DNA from 2 places in the Nocardioides aestuarii genome. Region 2 is predicted to be linked to the other one. Evidence: predicted binding sites of a transcription regulator. Region 2 holds the regulator's gene; the other holds the start of a gene.
The links. The regulator LexA, encoded in region 2, represses DNA repair genes until DNA is damaged. The targets are predictions, from matches to a motif close to TCGAACANNTGTTCGA.

Region 1 (8,631 bases), on a different contig from region 2:
CGGCCCAGCCGTCGGTGGTGGCGAGGGAGAGCGCCCACGCCAGCGCGACCGCGTAGGACACGAGCAGCAGGCGCCGCCAGGGGAGGCGGTCGGCGAGACCGGTCGCCCACCGCCAGCCGGCGAGGGCGAGCAGCACGGCCGGCACGGTGCCGGGGCCGACGCCGTAGGGCTGCCAGGTCCCGTGCAGCGGGGGGACGGAGATCCCGCCCGCTGCCGCGGACCGGGCACGCACCTCCCAGCCGGTGAGGGCGGGCACCACCATCGCCAGTGCGACCAGCCCGACGGCCGTCAGCAGCCCGAGCCACGCGGCGCGGTCGTCCCGGGCACTGTCCACGGCTGCGACCGTAGCGGCCGGGCGGGCAGGGGCCGCGCACCTGCCGGCACGACGTCACTACTTCGTAAGCGGCCGAACCCCCCGGTCCCGCCCGGTCCGCCCCTACGTTGAGGAGGTGGACCTCGACTGCGACCTGATCCTGCCCTGCCGCGACGAGGCGGCCTCGTTGCGCGACTTGCTGCCGCGGGTGCCGGAGGGACTGAGGGTCGTGGTGGTCGACAACGGCTCGACCGACGGCACCGCCGACGTCGCCGCTCGGCTCGGCGCGAAGGTCGTCACCGAGCCACGGCCGGGCTACGGCGCGGCCGTCCACGCCGGCGTCGAGGCCGCCACCGCCACCTACGTGGCGGTGATGGACGGCGACGGCTCCTTCGACCCCGCCGAGCTGCTGCCGCTCCTCGACGACGTGCGCAGCGAGCGGGCGGACATGGCCGTGGGCCGCCGCCGCCCGGTCGCCCGCGGCGTCTGGCCGTGGCACGCGCGCCTCGGCAACGGTCTCGTCGTCACCTGGCTGCGCCGCCGGATCGCGATGCCGGTCCACGACATCGCGCCGATGCGGGTGGTACGCCGCCGGCAGCTGCTCGACCTCGGCGTCGAGGACCGGCGCTTCGGCTATCCCGTCGAGCTGCTCGACCGCGCGACCCGCGCCGGCTGGCGGTTCACCGAGCGCGACGTGGGCTACCACCCCCGCGCCGAGGGGACCCGCTCGAAGGTGTCCGGGTCGGTGCGCGGCACGGCGCGGACGGCCCGCGACTTCTGGCGGGTGCTCTCGTGAGCGACGGAGACGAGCGAGGCACGAGTGAGCGACCGAGCGAACAATCGCGCGCAGTGAGGGCGTACGCCGAGCGGGTGCGGTTGCTCGTCGTCGCGAAGGCGCCCCACCCCGGCCGGGCGAAGACCCGGCTCGCGGCCACGGTGGGGGACGCGGTGGCCGCCGACCTCGCCGCAGCGGCGCTGCTCGACACGCTGCGGGCGTGCGCGGACGCCGTGGGGGCCGACCGGTGCGTGCTGGCCCTGGCCGACGACCTCGCCGGGTGCGCCCGCGAGCCCGACCTGCGACACGCACTGGTCGGCTGGACGGTCGTGCCCCAGCGCGGCGCCGGGTTCGCCGAGCGGCTCGCGGCGGCCCACGTCGACGCCGGCCCCGGCCCGGTCGTGCAGGTGGGCATGGACACCCCGCAGCTCACCCCGGCCCTGCTGCTCGAGGTGGCCGCGGGGCTCGACGAGCACGACGCGGTGCTCGGGGCGGCCCCCGACGGAGGGTGGTGGGTCCTGGCGCTGCGCGACCCGGCCGCCGCCGCGGCGCTGCGCGGCGTACGCATGTCGACGGAGTCGACGGGCCGGGACACCCGTCGGGCCCTGGAGGCGGGCGGGTCGTCGGTGGCCGAAGGCCCGTCGCTGACCGACGTCGACACGGCCGCGGACGCCGACCTCGTCGTCGGTGGGTGTGCGGCCGGAGAGTTCGGCCGGGCGTGGCGGGCGGTGCCGCGATGAGCACCCGCCACGACGGCCTTCCCTTCACCGAGGTGTTCTCCCGTGCGCTCCAGGGACTGCCCTGCCACGTGCTCGACCTCGGTGCCGACGGCCCGGTCGGCGTGCCACGACTGCTTCCCGTCGCCGACTGGACCCGGCGCGCCGACCACCACGACGACGCCCTCCTGGCGCTCTGCGACGGTCCCACGCTCGACATCGGCTGCGGCCCGGGCCGGCTCGTGGAGCGACTGGTCGCGCTGGGCCACGTCGCCCTCGGCATCGACGTCGTGCCCGAGGCCGTCGCCCAGACCGTACGCCGCGGCGCCGCCGCGCTGCACCGCAACGTGTTCGACGCGCTCCCCGGCGAGGGGCGCTGGGGCACGGCGCTCCTGGCCGACGGCAACATCGGGATCGGCGGCGACCCGGTCGCCCTGCTGTCCCGGGTCCGCCAGCTGCTGGACCCGCGTGGTCGCGTGGTGGTCGAGCTCGGCGCGCCGGGCACCGGGCTGAGCCGGACCCGCGCGGTGATCTCCTGCGACGGTGTCCGGAGCCGGCCCTTCGAGTGGGCGGTCGTCGGCATGGACGCCGCCCCCTGCCTCGCCGCCGAGGTCGGGCTGCAGGTGAGCGCCACGCACACGACCGGCGAGCGCTTCTACGCCGTCCTCGAGGAGGCGGCGTGACCACGCTCAGGGTCCCCGAGACCCGCGACTTCAGCAGTCGGCTCCGCAGCCCCGCCGTGACGAGCCGGATCGGCATCGCCCTCGGCATCAGCTTCGGGGTCTGCTTCGTGACCGGGCTGTTCAGCCACTACGCCCAGCTGCCCGACCCGGTCGTGCCGGTGCCGACGGCTCCCGCCTGGGGCTACCGGGTGACCCAGGGCGTCCACGTCCTCAGCGGGACGGCCGCCGTGCCGCTGCTGCTGGTCAAGCTCTGGACTGTCTTCCCGCGACTCTTCCTCCGGCCGCCGCGTCCGTCCCGGGAGCTGCTCGTCCACCTCGCCGAGCGGGCGTCCATCGCTGCCCTCGTCGCCTCCTCGGTGTTCCTGCTCGCGACCGGGCTGGTCAACATCACCGCCTGGTACCCGTGGGACTTCTCCTTCCGGACCACCCACTACGCCGTGGCGTGGATCGCGATCGGCTCGCTCGCGGTCCACGTCGCCGTGAAGCTCCCCGTCGTCCGGGAGGCGCTGCCGCGCGACGTCGACGACGACGGTCCTCCGGCAGGGGGCGGCCTGACCCGCCGCGGGCTGGTCCGGGCGACGTGGGGTGCCGCCGGCGTGGCGCTGCTCGCGACGGCCGGCAACAGCGTCGGCTGGCTGCGGTCGGTCTCGGTGCTGTCGGTCCGCTCGGGCGACGGCCCGCAGGGGCTGCCGGTGACCAGGACCGCACGGGCGGCCGGCGTCGCGGCCGCGGCCACGAGCGCGGCGTACGCCCTGGAGGTCAGCCACGGCGGCCGCACGAGCGCGTTCACGCTGGAGGACCTGCTCTCCATGCCGCAGCGGACGGAGACGCTGCCGATCGCCTGTGTCGAGGGCTGGAGCGAGAGCGCGAGCTGGGGCGGCGTCCGGCTGCGCGACGTCCTCGACGCGGCCGGGGTGCCGCGCGGGACGACGGTGTCGGTGGAGTCGCTGGAGGAGCGGGGCGCCTTCCGGCGCTCGACGCTGCCGGCGAGCTATGCCGACGACGACCGCACGCTCGTCGCGCTCGTGCTGGGCGGCGAGCCGCTCTCCATCGACCACGGCTTCCCGGCACGGCTGATCGCGCCGAACCGGCCCGGCGTGAAGCAGACCAAGTGGCTGGGGAGGATCTCCGCATGAGGGCGACGCGAGGAGTGGTTGGTGCCGTCGGCGTCGTCGTCGGCCTGTACGGCGCGTGGCTGCTGCTGTCGCGGACCGACACCGACCAGCTCGTCTCCGCGGTGCTCTGGCTGGGCGGGGGCGTCGTGCTCCACGACGCGGTGCTCGCACCGGTGGTCGTGGTGGCCGGCGTGGTGGCCGCCCGGGCGCTGCCGGGGACGGTCCGCGCATCCCTCGCCGTGGTGGCGGTCGTGCTCGGCAGCCTCACCCTGCTCTCGCTGCCGGTCCTGTTCGGCCGCGAGCCGGCGAACCCGACCCTGCTCGACCGCGACTACACGACGGGCTGGCTGCTGGTCGCGTCGATCGTCGTGGTGGTGGTCGCGTGCGGCACGCTGGTGCTCGAGAGGAGGCGCCGTGGCGCGGGTCCTGGTGGTCGATGACGACCCGACCGTCCGTGAGGTGGTCGTGAGCTATCTCCGCGCGGGCGGTCACGAGGTGGTCGAGACGCCCGACGGTGAGACGGCGCTGGCCGAGGCCGACCGGCTCCCACCCGACCTCGTCGTCCTCGACCTGATGCTGCCCGGCATCGACGGCCTCGAGGTCTGCCGCCGGCTGCGCGCCGACGGCGGTCGGGTGCCGGTCATCATGCTGACCGCCCTCGGTTCCGAGACCGACCGCGTGGTCGGGCTCGAGCTGGGCGCCGACGACTACGTCACCAAGCCCTTCAGCCCCCGCGAGCTGGCGCTGCGCGTCGACGGCGTGCTGCGGCGTACGGCGGAGCCCGAGCCGGTCGCGACGGCGCCGCTCACCGACGGCGACCTGGTCGTCGACCCGGTGCGGCACGAGGCACTGCGCGACGGCGAGGTGCTGGCCCTCACCGGCCGCGAGTTCGATCTGCTCCGGTTCCTGCTCGCGCACCCCGGCCAGGCGTTCTCCCGCGAGGACCTGCTCCAGCAGGTCTGGGGGTGGTCCTTCGGTGACCAGTCGACCGTCACCGTCCACGTCCGCCGGTTGCGCGAGAAGGTGGAGGCCGACCCCAACCGGCCGCGGCGGCTGGTGACGGTCTGGGGCGTGGGCTACCGCTGGGAAGGGGAGGTGGTCGCGTGAGCGCCGACCAGTGGGCCGTCGTCGCGGTCGCCGCGGCGGCTGCCGTGGCCGTGGGGCTGGTGGGCCTCGGGCTCGCCTGGTTGCTGCGGCGCCGGTCGGTGCGGTGGCAGCTGACGCTGGTCGCCGTCGTGGCGGCCGCCTCGGTGCTGCTCGGCGTCGTGGCCGCGGCGCAGCTGATGTTCATCTCGACCCACGACTGGCACGTCGTGACGCTGGTCGCGGTCGTGTCCGGTGTCGTGTCCGTCGGGGTGGCCCTGGCGCTCGGTGCCGCGGTGTCGCACTGGTGGTCGGCGCTGCACGAGGACGCGCGTGCCCTCGGCGGCCGTGAACCGGTGGCGGCGAGGGTGCGCGGCCCGGCGGAGGTCCGGGCCCTCTCGGAGGAGCTGGCGTCGACGAGCCGCCGGCTCGAGGAGTCGCGCGCCCGCGAGGCGCGGCTGGAGGACTCCCGTCGCGAGCTGATCTCCTGGGTCTCGCACGACCTGCGCACCCCGCTCGCCGGGATGCGCGCGATGACCGAGGCCCTCGAGGACGGGATGGCGCCCGACCCGGAGCGCTACCGCACCCAGATCAGGCGCGAGGTCGACCGGATGGTGCGGATGGTCGACGACCTCTTCGAGCTGAGCCGGATCCACGCCGGCGTCCTCCGCGTCGAGCCCGAGACGGTCGTCGTCGGCGACCTGGTGAGCGAGGCGATCGCGGGAGCCGACCCCGTGGCCCGGTCCCGGAGCGTGCGGCTCGGCGGCTCGGTCGAGGAGGGGCTGGCGGTCGCCGGTGACCCAGCCGGGCTCTCCCGGGTGGTCGCCAACCTGCTGATGAACGCCATCCGCCACACCCCCGCCGACGGCGTCGTCGAGGTCCACGGGCGCAGCCTCGCCGACTGGGTCGAGCTCAGCGTCACCGACGGGTGCGGCGGCCTCGACCCGGCCGACATGGAGCGGGTCTTCGACGTCGCCTGGCAGGGGGAGCGGGCGCGTACGCCGGACCCCGGTGCCGCCGGGGAGCTCCGCGGCGCCGGTCTCGGGCTGGCCATCGTGCGCGGCATCGTGGAGGCCCACCAGGGGGTCGTGGACGTCGAGAACGTGCCGACGGGGGCGCCGGTGGGGTGCCGGTTCCTGGTGCGGCTGCCGCTCGGTCTCGAGACCTGACGCGACACGCGGGGCGGCGCTCGACGCGATCGAACAGTTGTTCGGCTAGCGTGTTCTCCACAGGTGCGACGCGGACGCCCCCGGCTTGTCGGCGGATCCGTCTAGCGTCGAAGGCGCACCGACCCGACACGACACAGGAAGGCCCCACACATGGCTGGTGGAGACCGCGAGAAGGCGCTGGACGTCGCCCTCGCCAACATCGAGAAGCAGTTCGGCAAGGGCTCGGTCATGCGACTGGGCGACGAGACGCGGGCTCCGCTGGAGGTGATCCCGACCGGCTCGATCGCGCTCGACGTGGCGCTCGGCCTCGGCGGGCTGCCCCGGGGCCGGGTCGTGGAGATCTACGGTCCCGAGTCCAGCGGCAAGACGACGGTCGCGCTCCACGCGGTCGCCAGCGCCCAGCGCGCCGGGGGCATCGTCGCGTTCATCGACGCCGAGCACGCGCTCGACCCCGACTACGCCAAGGCGCTGGGCGTCGACACCGACGCGCTGCTGGTCAGCCAGCCCGACAGCGGTGAGCAGGCGCTCGAGATCGCCGACATGCTGGTGCGCTCCGGCGCGCTCTCGCTCATCGTCATCGACTCGGTCGCCGCCCTGGTGCCGCGGGCCGAGATCGAGGGCGAGATGGGCGACAGCCACGTCGGCCTCCAGGCCCGCCTGATGAGCCAGGCGCTGCGCAAGATGACCGGTGCGCTCAACGGCTCCAACACGACCGCCATCTTCATCAACCAGCTGCGCGAGAAGATCGGCGTCATGTTCGGCTCGCCCGAGACCACCACCGGTGGCCGGGCGCTGAAGTTCTACTCCTCGGTGCGCCTCGACGTGCGACGGATCGAGACCCTCAAGGACGGCACCGACATGGTCGGCAACCGCACCCGGGTCAAGGTCGTGAAGAACAAGGTCGCCCCGCCGTTCAAGCAGGCCGAGTTCGACATCATGTACGGCAAGGGGATCAGCCGCGAGGGCGGCCTGATCGACGTCGGCGTCGAGGCGGGCCTGATCCGCAAGGCGGGCGCCTGGTACACCTACGAGGGCGACCAGCTCGGTCAGGGCAAGGAGAACTCGCGCAACTTCCTGCGCGACAACCCCGACCTCGCCAACGAGATCGAGAAGCTGATCCTCGAGAAGCTGGGCGTCACCCCGGCCGTCGACAAGCCGGCCGACGACCTGTCCGACGAGCCGATCGGCATCAATGACTTCTGACCGCCCAGCTCGCCCGGCCGGAGGTCGGGCGGGCGTGGGGGCGGGCAGGTCGAGCAAGCGCTCGCCCGAGCCTGCGAGGGCGAGACCGCGTGTCGAGACTGAGTCCTGGCGCGGTGACGTCGGGCTCGGTGTCGAGGCCTGGGGTGCGGCGGCTCCTCCGGACGACCCACCGGTCGATCCGGAGGTCGCCGGCCCCGACGCCGACCCCGAGTCGGTCGCCCGGACGATCCTGCTCGACCAGCTGACCGGTCGTGCCCGCTCCCGCAAGGAGCTGGCCGACAAGCTGGCCAGCAAGAACGTGCCGGGCGAGATCGCCTCCCGCCTCCTCGACCGGTTCGAGGAGGTCGGCCTGGTCGACGACGCGGCCTTCGCCCGCAGCTGGGTGGAGGGGCGCCACACCAGCCGGGGCCTCGCGCCGCGGGCGATCGCCCAGGAGCTGCGCCGCAAGGGCGTCGACGACGAGGTCGCCCGCGAGGCCCTCGACGAGCTCGGCAGCGAGGAGCAGCTCGAGACCGCTCGCCGCCTGGTGCGCAAGAAGCGGCGCAGCCTCGAGCGCTTCGACGAGCAGACCCGGACCCGGCGCCTGGTCGGGCTGCTCGCCCGCAAGGGCTATCCCGCCGGGCTGGCCTGGCAGGTCGTGCGCGAGGAGCTCGGCGAGTCCGACGATTCCCCTGACGCGCCGTTCGGGGATCTCTAGGCTCCACGGGCCATCTCGGGCGGCGACGGATCCGCCCGGTCCGGGAGAAGGTGGGCCGCGGCCTGCTGGGTGCCCTGGGTGGTGTCGTCGCCGGTGCCGTGCTCAGCCTGGTGGTCTGGGAGCTGGGGTTCATCGCCTCGATCACGAGCTTCGTGCTCGCCGCGGGAGCGGTCTACCTCTACGGCATGCTCGCCGGCGCCCCGCCGCGGCGCGGTCTGGTTCCGCTCGTGGCGATGATCGTGCTCGGAGTCGTCGCGACCTTCTTCCTGCTGGTCGGCTGGGACGCCGCGGCGGCCTACGACGAGATCGTCGGCGACACGGTCTCGCCGGGGATGACCAAGGGCGAGTTCGTCACCTCCTCGCTGACCGACAGCGAGGTGCTGGGCGCCTACGGCAAGGACATGGCGCTCTTCTTCGTCTTCGCCGCGCTCGGCAGGTGGACCACCCTCAAGGGCGTCATCAGCCAGCGCTGACGCGCCGGTCGCCCGCCGTCCGCGCCGCTAGGGTGCAGGCCATGGCGGTCCACCTCACGGTCTCCGACCGTGGCCACGAGCTCAGCGGTGTGGTCCGGCCGGGGGAGTCGTGGCGGGACGCGGCGCTCCGGACGACGGCGAGCCTCCACGTCGAGCCGACACCGCTGGACCTGTCGTGCGAGCCGATGCGGTTCGTGGTCGACCACGACCGGCGGGTGGCGCTGCGCGCGATGGTGCGCGGCGACCTGCCCGACGTGCTGCGCTGGCGGCGGGCCGACCACGTCCGGCGCTGGTGGGTGACGGCGGAGGAGCCGACCGAGGAGTCGGTCGCTGCGCACTACGGCCCCCGGATCGACGGGGTCGAGCCGACCCGGATGTGGGTCGTCGAGGTCAACGGCCGGAGT
Region 2 (8,631 bases):
TGAGGTGGGTCACGACCCGGCTGACGGGCGCGGTCGCCTTGGGCGGCATGTCGACCTGCACCTTCAGCCGCCAGTCGGCGCTCCCCAGCTTGCGGGAGGGCTTGATGCGGAGCGCGAGGTTCGTGAGGTGGTTCACCGGGATCTCACCAGCTGCGACTCTGACGCGGGGCGACAGCGTCGCCGAGTCCGCCGGGGCGGCGGGCCGGTACGCCGCGGCCTTGCCCTCCGCGAGGGCCTTGGCGGGTTGCCGCATGGCCTCGGCGAACTGCCCGTAGGTCTTGGTGAAGCTGGTCCCGCGGGCGGCGAGGACGTTCTGGAGGGCCTGCGTGGAGAAGTCGTCCGGGTCGCCGGCCCGACCGCTCAGTCGCTTCCAGAGATCGAGGACCAGGGTCGGCATGCCACCGGTCTCGCCGCGCCACCGCTCGGTCAGGTACTGGAAGAAGACCCAGTTGCCGTAGTGGGCGGAGTCGCCGTAGTAGTCGAGCGGGTAGTAGGGACGCCCGACCTGTCCCGCCTGGATGTACTGGCGGTTGTCGTCGACGGAGTCGAACAGCTGCTCCTCGGCCCAGGTCGCGGTGGCCTCCATGACCCAGCCGTCCTCGAAGGTGTCGTAGGCGAACTGGACGGCGTGGAAGTACTCGTGGGCGAGGGTGACCTGGAGGTTCTCCAACGGCGTGTTCGCGGGGAACTCGGCGAAGTCGTCGTCGATGACGCAGTAGGCCCATCGGTTGTAGGTGTCGCCACCCTGGTCGGTGGTGCAGTAGCCGTAGAGGCCCTGGTCGCCGAGGTTGGCGAGGTAGATGTCGACCTTGCCGGAGGAACCGCCCAGCGAGCCGTCGGGGTCGGGTCGGCGGTAGCCGGCCGCGGTGTAGGTGCTGTTGACCCCCTCGGCGAGGGCGAGCGCCTGCTCGACCGAGTCGGGGACCCCGTTGGCGGGCGAGGTGTCCGTCATGTTCGGCGCGTCGGACGTCGTCGGGACGTAGTGGATGCAGACGACGTCGCCGCAGCGGGGCGTCGCCTCGGTCGTGGTGTAGCCGTTCCCGTCGGGGTCGGCCCCGCCGTCGGTGGGGCGGGCCAGCAGCCGGTCGGCAGCCTCCCGGTCGCTGGCCGACAGGTCGTCGTAGGCGCGGACGAGGTTGCGGAGCGCCAGCGTGGCGTCGGCACCCTTCTCTGCCTGCCGACGCGCGGCAGCGGATGACTTCTCGGTGAGGAGCCGCTGGGCCCGGTCGAGGGCGGCTGTGGCCCGGTCGCCGGCGGTGACGGCCGTGGGTCCGGGCAGCTCGGGGCCGGTGAGGTCACGCGGCGCCGCGGAGGCGCTGGTCACCCCCAGCAGCGGGACGGTGAGGAGTGCGGCCAGCAGGGCGGCCGCGAGACGTGCGCGCATGGGTGGGTTCCCCCGAGTCGGGCGACAGAGACGAGGAAATCTAACCCGGCTGCTCCGGGGGCGCACCGGTTCTCGGTCGGTCAGTCGTGGACGAGACGGCCGCGGACGAGAAAGGGCCGGTTGTCGAGCGCGCTGCTGGTGTTGGCCATCACGACCTCGACGTACTTCACGGAGCGGTTGAAGGGGATCCGCGCCTTCGGTCGCGTCACGCGCGGCCGGACGATCGTCGAGCTGACGGCGCCGTTGCGCCGATGGATCAGAACCCGCGCCATCGGCTTCGCGTCACGCGGCTGTTCGAGCCGCAGCCGCAGCGTGAAGTGGTGGCTGCGCAGCGACCGGTCGGGACGGATCCGGACGGTCTGGCTGGCGAGGTGGTCGACGCGGCGCGTCCAGCGGGGCGTCGTACGCCGCTCGCGGGAGAGGGTGCGGGAGCGGACCGGCCGTGCGGGCCGGTAGTCCGCCGCGTCGCCCTCGGAGAACCGCTGCTCGGGATAGCGCAGTGCACCGACGAACCGGCCGTAGACCGAACGGAAGCCGCGGCCGCGGTCGGCCAGCACGTGCCGGATGCCGGCGACGGAGGACGCGTCCGGGTCACCGGGGCGGGCGCCGAGGCGCTCCCACAGGTCGAGGACGATCGTCGGCATCGTGCCGGTGGTGCCCGACCACCGCTCGGAGAGGAACTGGAAGAAGGCCCAGTTGCCGTATTGCGCACTCTGCCCGAAGTGGTCGAGCGGGAGCTCGGGCCGACCGACCTGCCCGGAGCGGAGGTATTGCCGGTTGTCGTCGACGTCGTCGAAGACCTGCTCCTCGGCCCAGGTCGCGGTCGCCTCCATCACCCACAGGTCCTCCCAGTAGTCGTAGCCGAACTGGACGGCGTGGAAGTACTCGTGGGCGAGGGTGACCTGCAGGTTCTCCAGCGGGGAGTGCTGCGGGAACTGCCGCGCGGCCATGTCGTTGTCGACGACGCAGTAGGCCCACCGCGTGCGGACGCTGAAACCGCCCGGCTGGTCGGAGGTGCAGTAGCCGTAGAGCCGCTTGCTGCCGACGTCGGCGAGGTAGAGGTCGACCTTGTCCTGCTCGCCGCCCAGGGCGCCGTCTCCCGCCGGCCGGTCGTAGCCGGCTGCGGTGTAGGTGTCGTTGACCTGCTCGGCGAGGTCGAGCGCCTGCTGGGCGTACGCCGGGGACGCGGCGTCGCTGGTCGTGGCGACGTAGTGGACGCAGACGGTGGCGCCGCACAGCGGCGTCTCCTCGTCGACGGTGTAGCCGTCGTCCTCTGGGTCGTTCGCCTTGTCGGTGGGCCGGGCGAGCAGGCGGTCGGCCGCCCGCTGCTCGGCCGGGCTGAGGCGGGGGTAGGCGCGCCCCAGCTCGAGCAGCGCGGTGGTGGCGTCGGGCGCGGGCGTGGTCCCGCTCGCGGCCGGAGACGTCAGCGCGGCCTCGGCCTGCACCAGCGCGGGGTCGCGCGGCGCGCCGCCCGGAGCGGCGCTCGCCGGTCCGGCGGTGGGCAGGGCGAGCGCGAGGGCGACCAGGAGGCTGACGGGTCCGAGACGCATGGGGCGCACGCTAACGCGCAGCCCCTACGGCAGCCGATTCGTCCCGTCGTACCCACCCCGGGGTCCGCCGACCCCGAAGAACGACGAGAGCGTCGGTGCGACGTCGACCGTCCGGGCCTGCAGCGACGACGAGTGGCGGCGCGGGACCCGCGGGTGACCGCCGGTCAGGAAGAACGGGATCGGGATCGTCGCGGGGTGGCCGTGGTTGCCCGGGATCGGGTTGGAGACCGGGTCCTCGCTGAACCGTCGGCCCTGCTCGCAGTAGAGCACCACGTCACCGGCTTCCGGTCCGAGCCGCAGGAACCGCTTGGTCCGCGGGTGGGCGTGGAGGACGCCGTCGACCGAGCGCGCGGCGTCCCGCATCCGTGCCACCGCCTCGTCCCGCTGCCGCGCCGGCCCGAGCCAGTAGAGCAGCTCGACGCCGCCGTTCTCGGCGATCGCGACCCTCCCCGCCAGCATCGGGTCGGCCTCGAGGGCCGCGCCGACGCTGACGGTGCCGTTCGGCGGCGACCAGTCCATCGAGTGGTCGGCGAGGACGACGACCAGGCTGTGCTCCCACGCGCCGGTCGACTTCAGCCGGTCGACGAGCCGCGAGACCTGGACGTCGGTGTCGGCGAGCGCCGCGTGGCGGGCGATCCGGGCGTCGAGCGCCCCGGTGAAGTCGCTGTGGCCGACCCGGTCGACGTCGCCGAGGTTGACGAAGACCAGGTTGGGGTCGTGCTCCTCGACCATCGAGAGCGTCGCGTCCATGGTCGCGACGTCGGGGGCGTGGCCGCTGACGGGGATGACCGGCGCCGGCTCCCAGCGGTAGGTCGCCCGCTCGCCGAAGATGCCGTAGAGGTATTCCTTGCTCAGCACCGTCCCGGTCGTGAAGCCAGCCCTGTCGAGCCGCTGGATGACGGTCTGCGCGTGGAGGTCGGAGGGCTGGTCGAGCGTGCGGGTCTCGCCGAGCGCGCGGTCGAAGATCACGTTGGCCGGCACACCGCTGCGGTCGGGCCGCACGCCGGTCATCATCATCACGTGGTTGGGGATCGTCTCCATCACCGGCATCGAGTGGGCCTGCGGGTGGTCGAGCCCGCCGGCCCGCAGCGCGGCCAGGGTGGGGGTGAGGGTCGGCGTGATCTCGTCGGGCTTGCAGCCGTCGACCACGACGACGTACGCGCGCTTGCGGCCCTGCGCCGCGGCGGCGACCCCGCCGGGGAGCAGGACGGTCGAGAAGACGGCACCGGCACCGCCGGCGAGGAAGGTACGGCGACCGACGTTCAGCGCGGCGTTCATCGCGCACCTCCCACCGGGGCGTCGGCCGGCTCGACCCGGCTCGTCCCTGACCTGGTCACCCACGAGGCGTCCCACCGGACGGTGGCGTCCCGGTCGGCCCGGTCGCTGATCACGAACCAGTCCATCTGCGCGCGCTCGGGGGTGAGGTCGAGGACGGAGTAGCCGTGGTCGTCGAAGTTGAGGTAGCGGATGTGTCGGTTGTTGGCCTTGATCCCCTCCTCGACCGCGGTGCTGGTGACGCCGGTCGGGTCGCCGGTGATGTCCTTGAGGTTGTTGGAGGTGACCGAGCTGCACACGAACTCGACGCCGGCGGTCACGCGGGCGGGGTTCTCGTAGAGGTAGTCCGAGGCGTCCTTCGGCAGCTCGCAGGCCCACCCGGAGTGGATGTCGCCGGTCACGAACACGACGTCCTCCACGGAGTGGTTGAGGAGATGGCGCAGGACCCGGTTGCGGTCGGCGGTGTAGCCGTCCCACTGGTCGGCGTTGTAGGCGACCCCGTCCTCGGGAAGGAGCCCGGTCACGTCGTTGACCGCCCCGGTGAGCTCGTCGGGGAGCGTCCCGAAGTCCACCGGCGCGATCATGACCGGGTTGCCGACCAGGTTCCACTGCGGCCCGCGCCGCATCAACGAGTCGCGCAGCCAGTCGAGCTGCTTCGCGCCGGTGATGGAGCGCTCGGGGTCGCTGACCCCGGTCTGGTCGGCCTGCTCGTCGCGGTAGGTCCGCAGGTCGAGCATCGAGATCTCGGCGAGCGCGCCGAAGCGCAGCCGCCGGAAGAGGCGGGTGCCGTCACGCAGGTCGGCGGTGCCGCTCATCCGCACGGGCATCCACTCGTCGTACGCACGGTGGGCGCGGGCGCGGCGCCGCCGGTAGTCGCCCTCGGTGTCGGGCTGGTGGTTCTCCGCTCCGGCCTTCCACTGGTCGTTGGTGACCTCGTGGTCGTCCCACGTCGCGATGAAGGGATAGCGCGCGTGCAGCTCCTGCAGGTCGGGATCGGCCTTGTACTGCGCGTGGCGCTGGCGGTAGTCGCCGAGGGCGACCATCTCCTTCGCCGGCTCGTGGGGCCGGATGTCCTCGTTGGACGGGCCGTAGCCGTACTCGCCCGGCCCGTACTCGTAGAGGTAGTCGCCGAGGTGGAGGACCGCGTGGAGGTCGTCGCGGGCCGCGAGGTGGCGGTAGGCCGAGAACCAGCCCGCCTGCAGGTTGGCGCAGGAGACGACCCCGAAGCGGAGGTTGTCGGGGGTGGCGCGCCGGGCGGGCGCCGTCCGGGTGCGGCCGGTGCGGCTGGTCGTGCCGCCGTAGGTGAAGCGGTAGTGGTACCAGGTCGCCGGGTCGAGGCCGTCGACGTCGACCTTGACCGTGTGGTCGCGACTGGCGCCGGTCGAGACGTGCCCGCGGCGTACGACGCGGGTGAAGCCGGCGTCCCGTGCGACCTCCCAGTGGACCCGCACCGTCGGACCCTGCCCCGAGCCGGGTGTCGAGGCGGGCGTGGGGGTGACCCGGGTCCACAGCAGGACCCGGTGGGGCAGGGGGTCGCCCGAGGCGACGCCGTGGGCGAAGACGCCGTCGTCGGCGGCGCGCGCGGAGCCCTGGCCGAGGACCGGCAGCGCGACAGCGCTGACCGCTCCGGTCGCCAGGACGGTACGGCGGGGGACGAGGTGGCTCACGGACAGGTCAACGACCCACCCGGCCCCGGGTTAGCGAACGCCGCGTGAACGGAACGCGACGGTCACATCCTCCGCAGGACCGCCGTGACCTTGCCGAGGATCGTGGCGTGGGTGCCGTCGATCGGCTCGTAGGCCGCGTTGTGGGGGAGCAGCCAGACCTGGCCGGTCTTCTTCTGGAACGTCTTGACCGTCGCCTCGCCGTCGATCATCGCCGCGACGATCTCGCCGTTCTCGGCCGTCGGCTGCTGGCGGATCACGACGTAGTCGCCGTCGCAGATCGCCGCGTCGACCATCGAGTCGCCGCGGACCTCGAGCAGGAAGAGCTGGCCGTCGCCGACGAGCTGGCGCGGCAGCGGGAAGACGTCCTCGACCCGCTCCTCGGCCAGGATCGGGCCGCCGGCCGCGATCCGGCCGACCACCGGGACGTACGACGCCGCGGGCCGCGCGTCACCGACGCCGGTCTCGTCGAGGTCGTGCTCCTCGGCGCCACCGATCGAGCGGCGCGCCGCCATGACCTCGGGCAGGAAGACCTCGAGCGCCCGCGGCCGCTTCGGGTCGCGCTTGAGGAAGCCCTTCTCCTCCAGAGTCTTGAGCTGGTGGGCGACGCTGCTGGAGCTGGTCAGCCCCACGGCCTCGCCGATCTCCCGCATGCTGGGCGGGTAGCCGCGCTTCTCCATCGCGTCCTTGATCGTCGCGAGCACCTTCTGCTGGCGCGCGGTCAGCCCGGTGGTGTCGGGCGGGCCGTCGGGCAGCTCGGTGACACCCTCACGACCGGAGCTCTTCTTCTGCGGCATGCGCTCAGGGTGCCACCACCACGCCCCCCGGATCAAACACCTGTTCGAACGGCGTGTCGCTACCCCTGGCCGGGGTCCGAGGGGAGCCAGACCCACTGCGGCACGAGGCAGACCGCCTCGAACCCGAGCCGTTCGTAGACCGGCCGTCCCAGGTCGGTCGCGTGGAGGATCGCCTGCCGCGCTCCCCGTTCGTGCCCGGCCTGCAGGAGCGCCCCCGTCACGGCGTACCCGATCCCGCGGCCGCGTGCCGACTCGACCGTGGCGATGTTGTAGAGCCCGATGGTGCCGTCGTCGATCCAGCCGCTGCCGACCGCCACCGGCTCGCCGCCCATCCGCGCCAGGATGTTGACCAGCTGGCCGGCGGGCACCCCGCCGAGGACCTGGGTCATCGGTCCGGCGAGGTCGGGCGGCATGTCGAAGCCCCTGAGCATGGTGCCGATCCAGGGATCGGGCTCGACGGCGACGTCGACCAGGGTGAGGTCGAGGGCCGCGGGGACGGCAGCCTCGACCGGACCGTCGAGCCGCCGGTGCATCCCGGGGGTGTCGCCGCGGCCCATCCCGGCGGCGGCGAGCGCCGCCTCGAGCTCGGGCGAGGTGTGGGACGGCGTGGTCCACCACAGCCACGGCAGTCCTCGCTCGACGTACGCCGCCACGAGGCCGGCCGTGCGGTCTCCGGCCGTCCCGGGGGAGAACGAGGCGCCGAGGACGGCGTTGAAGAGCGGGAAGGGGATGTCGGAGACTGCGGCGAGGACGTCGGTGTCCGGGAGCGGTGTCATCGGTGGGCACTGCTGGGCCGCGCGGAAGAACGAGAGGAGGTTCTCCTCGACCGGCGCCACGCGGGGGTCGCTCACCCTTGGACGCTAGTGCGTGGTTGACTCCGGCGCCATGGCCTCCTTGAGCGGTTCCGGTGCTGGGTCGAGCGTCGTCGTGACCGGGGGGGCGCGCGGCATCGGCCGGGCGATCGCGGAGCTGCTGGTGGCCCGTGGCCACCACGTCGTGCTGACCGACATCGACGGCGCGGCCGCGGCCGACACGGCCGCCGAGATCGGCGCCGACGAGGGGCTGACCCACGACGTCCGCAACCCCGCCGACCACCGTGCCGCCGCCGAGGCCGCCCTCCACCACGCACCGCTGACCGCCTGGTTCAACAACGCCGGCGTCGGCGACGACGGCCGGCTCGCGGAGATGCCGGACGACCAGGTCCGCCGGCTCGTCGAGGTCAACCTGCTCGGCGTGATGTGGGGGATGCGGGCCGCGCTCGACGCGTTCGGCCCCCGGGGCGGCGACATCGTCAACACCGCCTCGCTCGCCGGCCTCGGCCCGATCCCTGGCTACGGGGCCTACGCCGCCACGAAGGCCGGTGTGGTGTCGCTGACCGGCTCGGTCGAGCTCGAGACCCCGCCGTCGGTGCGCGTCCACGCGGTCTGCCCGGACGTGGTGCAGACGGCGATGCTCCACGAGGGCCACACCCACGACTCCCTCGGCTCCCGCCTCGCCCACTCCGGCTCCCGCGTGCTCGAGCCGGCGGAGGTCGCGCAGGAGGCGGTCGGCCTGCTCGGCACGAACCGCGTCGTCCTCAGCGTCCCGCGATCGCGCGGGGGAGTGGTGCGCCTCTCCGCCCTCGCCCCCTCGGTCTCCCGCCACGCGATGAAGCTGGTCGAGGCGAAGGGTAAGAAGGCGATCGCCAAGGATGCCGGCCGCCAAGGGCGCCGCTGATCTCGACGGACGTGTCGTCGGCCTTGCACGGCTGACCGAGCTGACCCCGGACCTCGTCGCGCTCGACCAGGTCTCCACTGATCCCGCCGTCGCCGGGCAGGGGGTCGGCCGCTGGCTGCTGGAGCACGTCGTCTCGGGCTGCCGCGAGGCCGGCTACTCCGCCATCTGCGGCACGATCTTCCGCGACGTGGCCTTCAACGGCCCGTTCTACGGGCGTCTCGGCGGTGTCGAGGACCCCGACCCGC

Region 1: a site for LexA is predicted at 5,884-5,899, ahead of recA (recombinase RecA). Genes of this name have one in related genera too.

Annotation. Positions count from the first base shown of each region.
Region 1 covers NZ_BAAAJT010000003.1:217,079-225,709, forward strand. Annotated here, with positions in the region: gene ABD091_RS18575 (hypothetical protein) at 1-334, opposite strand, end outside; gene ABD091_RS18580 (glycosyltransferase family 2 protein) at 450-1,109, shown strand; gene ABD091_RS18585 (TIGR04282 family arsenosugar biosynthesis glycosyltransferase) at 1,163-1,828, shown strand; gene ABD091_RS18590 (methyltransferase domain-containing protein) at 1,825-2,487, shown strand; gene ABD091_RS18595 (molybdopterin-dependent oxidoreductase) at 2,484-3,623, shown strand; gene ABD091_RS18600 (hypothetical protein) at 3,620-4,042, shown strand; gene ABD091_RS18605 (response regulator transcription factor) at 4,017-4,709, shown strand; gene ABD091_RS18610 (sensor histidine kinase) at 4,706-5,854, shown strand; gene recA (recombinase RecA) at 6,005-7,057, shown strand; gene ABD091_RS18620 (regulatory protein RecX) at 7,092-7,754, shown strand; gene ABD091_RS18625 (hypothetical protein) at 7,805-8,227, shown strand; gene ABD091_RS18630 (GNAT family N-acetyltransferase) at 8,269-8,631, shown strand, end outside.
Region 2 covers NZ_BAAAJT010000002.1:2,626,617-2,635,247, forward strand. Annotated here, with positions in the region: gene ABD091_RS13320 (MXAN_6640 family putative metalloprotease) at 1-1,384, opposite strand, end outside; gene ABD091_RS13325 (MXAN_6640 family putative metalloprotease) at 1,465-2,934, opposite strand; gene ABD091_RS13330 (alkaline phosphatase family protein) at 2,959-4,212, opposite strand; gene ABD091_RS13335 (alkaline phosphatase D family protein) at 4,209-5,876, opposite strand; gene lexA (transcriptional repressor LexA) at 5,939-6,670, opposite strand; gene ABD091_RS13345 (GNAT family N-acetyltransferase) at 6,730-7,521, opposite strand; gene ABD091_RS13350 (SDR family NAD(P)-dependent oxidoreductase) at 7,556-8,386, shown strand; gene ABD091_RS13355 (GNAT family N-acetyltransferase) at 8,361-8,631, shown strand, end outside.